2 regions of the Paludibacterium paludis genome follow, and region 2 is predicted to be linked to the other one. Evidence: predicted binding sites of a transcription regulator. Region 2 holds the regulator's gene; the other holds the start of a gene.
What was found. Region 2 encodes FNR, which switches genes on or off when oxygen is low (the NO sensors DNR and NnrR bind a similar motif). Its sites were predicted from a motif close to TTGATNNNNATCAA; they were not measured.
Positions count from the first base shown of each region.

Region 1 (2,200 bases), 1.3 Mb from region 2:
CGCCATGAATATGAGCGGCCAAAGACCGCCGATCCCGGCGTTGATGGGCAGGAACAGGGTGCCTGCGCCGATGGCGGTGCCGTAAAGACCCAACATCCAGACAGTGTCGTGCTTCGTCCAGGCGGAGGAAGCGGAGCCGGATTTCGGCATGGAGGTAGATGCGGCTTGAGACATGATATGGCCTCACTAATAAAAAAACGTTAGCTAAGACGTCATGGTTGCCGGCGGAAGGTAAAGATTCGGTTTCCGCATGCAACCGGAAAGCGGTCGTTAATGTCGCGACCGGACAGAACCACGGGATGGACTTCCGGTCTTGTCGATGTTCATCGTACTGGCGATTGAACCGGCAGGGTGAGTCAATTCAGAACATTAGTTGATTCTAATCAAGTGACGGATGGGCCGAAACGAAAATGTGTCGCGAAAAAACAGTCGTTTTCTTTTCGTTTTGCGACAGCACTGAATGATTAAACACGAAAATTCGCGCTGAAAATATAGGAAAATACTGGTTTTCAACGGTTTGATAGATGGTTTTATTGCTTTCAATTAGCGTCAAAACTATTTTCGTTTGTATCAATGGGGAAACGTCGGGCGGTCGGGAGGGGTGGTGGAGGGTTTGGCGACGCTGTCGGTCTTTAAGCGTCTTTCTCGTGCGTTTCGCCTGGTGTCGATGGTTGATGAAAATCCTTGCCGGACAATGGCTTGCCGGACAATGGCTTGCCGGTTGTCCTTCTTCGTGGCGCGCATGCCTTTCTCAAGTGTTTATGCTGTCATGCAGCATTTTTAAAACAGCCGTTTCTTTCGGATTTTTTACGCCGAAGCAACATAAAATGTTGCTATGCAACAATATTTTCTTGTGCCAGTTTTATCGAAAAACATAATGCCTTGTTGCGAAGGGTTTTCGCCTTTTGGGTATTTTTCGTTTCGTGGCCGATTGGCCGCGCCGGCAAGCGGTTAAACAAGGCGGGACGGGTATCTCACGGCGGTGACGCGGCTATGCCATGGAGTTTTTTGACGTTGCTTGTGTGGTTGTGTTGATCGGAATCAAACATCAATGTCGTAAATCGAACATACAATTTTTTCGCAAAAACCCACAAACGAACCGGTGAGCAGCCGGGCCCGCACGGTCCCGGGTCCGCCTTTGCATGCGAAGTCAAACGGTATGAGCACAACCTCTTCTTTATCCTATGTGGTGGCCGAGGCCGCGTCCAAGCAGGTTGTTCTGCATCAGTCGCCCGGCCGTTATTTATTGAGCGCAGGACTGGCCGGGGCGTTGATCGCGGTCGTGTTGACCGTCAGTCTCAAGTTGGGGCAGGTGTTTCTCGCCGGAGGCGCCGCCGGATACTACATTCCGACGGCCGGTTTTTTCGGGGTGGCCCTGGCGAGCATCATCTTTTGCAAGCTGGAGCTGTTCACCAGCAATGTCATGTACTTTGCCGTGGGGGCGCTCAGCGGCCGTTGCCGGGCGTGCAGCCTGGCTCGCAGCTGGGTGATGGTGTATTCCGGCAATCTTCTGGGAATTCTCCTTTTTGTTCACGTCTACGCCGGAGCCGGCGGCATGGGTGTGCTGCCGCAGGATCATCTGCTGTTCAATGTGGTGGCGCACAAGATTCACGCCACCGCCGGCGAGATTTTCTGGAAAGGAGTGCTCTGTAACTGGATTATCTGTCTGGCGGTTTGGGTGCCGTTGCGAATGACGGGCGACGTGGCCCGGTTGCTGATGGTGCTTTTTCTTGTGTTCGTGTTCTTTTTCTCGGGTTTCGAGCACAGTATCGCCAATATGGCTTTCTTTGCGCTGGCGTTTCTGCACGCCATGCCGGGGCTTGATGCGGCTGGGGTTTTGCATAACCTGATTCCCGCCACGCTCGGCAATATCGCCGGCGGCGCCCTGGGCGTCGGCCTGGTTGTCTACCTTCTTGAGCGTCATACCCTTTCTGAATAAATTTCGCCTTGCCCCGCGTCGCGCGCAGTGATCGTTTTTGCGTGCGACGCTTCTGTCATGTTCGTTTTCGAATATTTCCATTTTCCATTGCGTTTTCCGTTTTTTCTGTCAACTTTATGAAAAAAAAGAAAAATTCCAATTTTCCTGTGCGTCGCGCTAGGTGCGCACCGCTTTTTCCGTCATGAATCGCAGTTGATCTTGGTCAAATTCATTTTCAAACACGAACGTAGAATGTGAAACATTAGAACATGATGATTTGGC
Region 1 covers NZ_CP069161.1:2,238,688-2,240,887, reverse strand. The annotation lists gene JNO50_RS10100 (serine/threonine transporter) at 1-174, opposite strand, end outside; gene JNO50_RS10095 (formate/nitrite transporter family protein) at 1,160-1,939, shown strand.
Region 1: JNO50_RS10095 (formate/nitrite transporter family protein) is a predicted target of FNR. The motif match lies at 1,032-1,045, and genes of this name have one in related genera.

Region 2 (2,200 bases):
TGAGCAAGGTCATCAACCGTTCCAGTTGTGCATCCGACAGGAACGTCGGCGTTCCACCACCGAAATGCAACTGAATGACTTTCTCCCGTTTGCCCAGCGCGGCGACAACCGCATCCACCTCTTTTTCCAGATAATCGAGGTAGGTATCCGCCTTTGACTTGTCTTTGGTGATGATCTTGTTGCAACCGCAGTAGTAGCAGACAGTGTTGCAAAAAGGTAAATGAGCATATAATGATATTGCCCGATTGCTTTGACCCAGTTGATGCTGGCCCAACCAGCGCAGATAATCGTCGGGGCCAAACGCGGCGGTGAAGCGGTCAGCCGTGGGATACGAGGTGTAGCGCGGTCCGGAGCAATCCAGACGCTCAATAAGCTCGCGATCGAATTCGCAGCTGTCCGGAAAAAACGGGTGGGTGGGTGTCATGGCGGTCCTGAACTGGAAAAACCTGTGGTGGACTGGTAAATTTGTAGAAAACGGATAAAATCCGCTTTGACAAGCGTCAAGCTTATTTACAAGGTTGCTGAAATACAGCATGAACGACCAAACGTTGATCCCGCTCCATACTCTCAAGGTAAGCTGCTCCAACTGCAGTCTGCGAGAATTGTGTCTGCCCGTCGGACTTAACCGCGAAGAGCTCGCCCAGCTCGACGCCGTCATCCGCCAGAGTCGCCGCCTCAAGCGCGGGGAGTTCCTGTTCCGCAGCGGCGAGAACTTCAAGTCCCTGTACGCCATCCGCACCGGTTTCTTCAAGACCTGTGTATCGAGCCAGGATGGTCGCGAACAGGTGACCGGCTTCCTGATGTCCGGCGAACTGATGGGTCTTGACGGCATATCCTCCAGCGTTCACGGCTGCGACGCGATCGCCCTGGAGGACAGCGAAGTCTGCGAGCTGCCCTTCTCCCGCATGGAGAGTCTCGGCCGCGACATCCCCAGCCTGCAGCACCATTTCTTCCGGTTGATGAGCCGCGAGATCGTTCGCGACCAGAACGTCATGCTGCTTCTTGGCAACATGAAGGCGGAAGAACGGCTGGCCGCCTTCCTGCTCAACCTTTCCCAGCGCCTGTCCAGCCGCGGCTTCGCCGCCAACGACTTCGTGCTGCGCATGAGCCGCGAGGAAATCGGCAGCTTCCTTGGCCTCAAGCTCGAAACGGTCAGCCGCACCCTGTCGAAATTCCAGCAGCAAGGCTGGATCACCGTCGACCACAAGCACATCCAGCTGGTGCTGCCGGAGCAGCTCAAGGAGCTGATCTCGGGCTGCGTACACGCCAACGGTCAGTAAGCGTCACGGGCGGGGTCCGCTCCGCCCGTACAGCTCGGCCAGCCGTTTCGCATCCGGCCAGCCTTCCGGCACCACGAATCCCCTGGAGACCTCTCTCCACGTTCCATTGTCTTCCATGATTTCGGCGACCATCGCCACACGATCGGCCCCCTGCAGCCGCGCGGCCAGCTCTCCCGCATCAAGACTTGCGGCTTGCCCGCCCCGCCAGGGCGACAGCCAGCGGCTCCGGTCAAGAATCACCCAGCGCGCCGCGGCGCCCCGGCAAGGCAAGGACTCGGCGCCTTGCCGCCACCAGCCGCCCAGCGTTCCCTCAGGATCCCCACCGCCGGCCCCGGCGAACAGCCCCCCCACCAGGCGCGCCGCGCTGCGGCATCCGGCAAACCCGTCAGGCAAGGCGCGCGCGCCCTCCGGCAGAGTCGGCAACGCCAATTGACGCTTCATCGCCAGGGTCTTGAGCTGCATGCCATCGCCAAGACTCGCGCCGACGCATTCCAGTGGTGACTCACCAAGCTTCAGATAGAATTTGCAGGCAAGCTCCAGATGCCATGGCTCGCCATCGAGCCAGAGCAGAAAATCGAACTCGCCGATCGTCATTCCGTTACCGCGCCGCACCTGTACGTTGCGGGCGGCAAGACGGGAATGCGACGAGGTATCGAACCAGAACGCCAGAAGATGCTCGGCATAACGACCAAGCCGGTTGGAAGGCGAGGCCGACAACCAGCGCTCAAGACAGCCTGGAGCGCGGTCGAGGCTTCGTAGCCGGCTCACCGCGTCGGGCCCCTGCAAGCGGACGGGATCGATGGCGTCCGCCATATGCCACGGCGGCTCGGAGAACAGCAGACAGGCCAGGTCGCGCACGGCCGGATGCCTCAATCCGGCCAGCCACTCGGGTTCACTCGCCGCGATCGGTGTCGCGAAGC
Region 2 covers NZ_CP069161.1:890,904-893,103, reverse strand. The annotation lists gene hemN (oxygen-independent coproporphyrinogen III oxidase) at 1-424, opposite strand, end outside; gene fnr (fumarate/nitrate reduction transcriptional regulator Fnr) at 534-1,280, shown strand; gene JNO50_RS03950 (DUF1853 family protein) at 1,284-2,200, opposite strand, start outside; gene JNO50_RS03945 (RNA methyltransferase) at 2,173-2,200, opposite strand, start outside.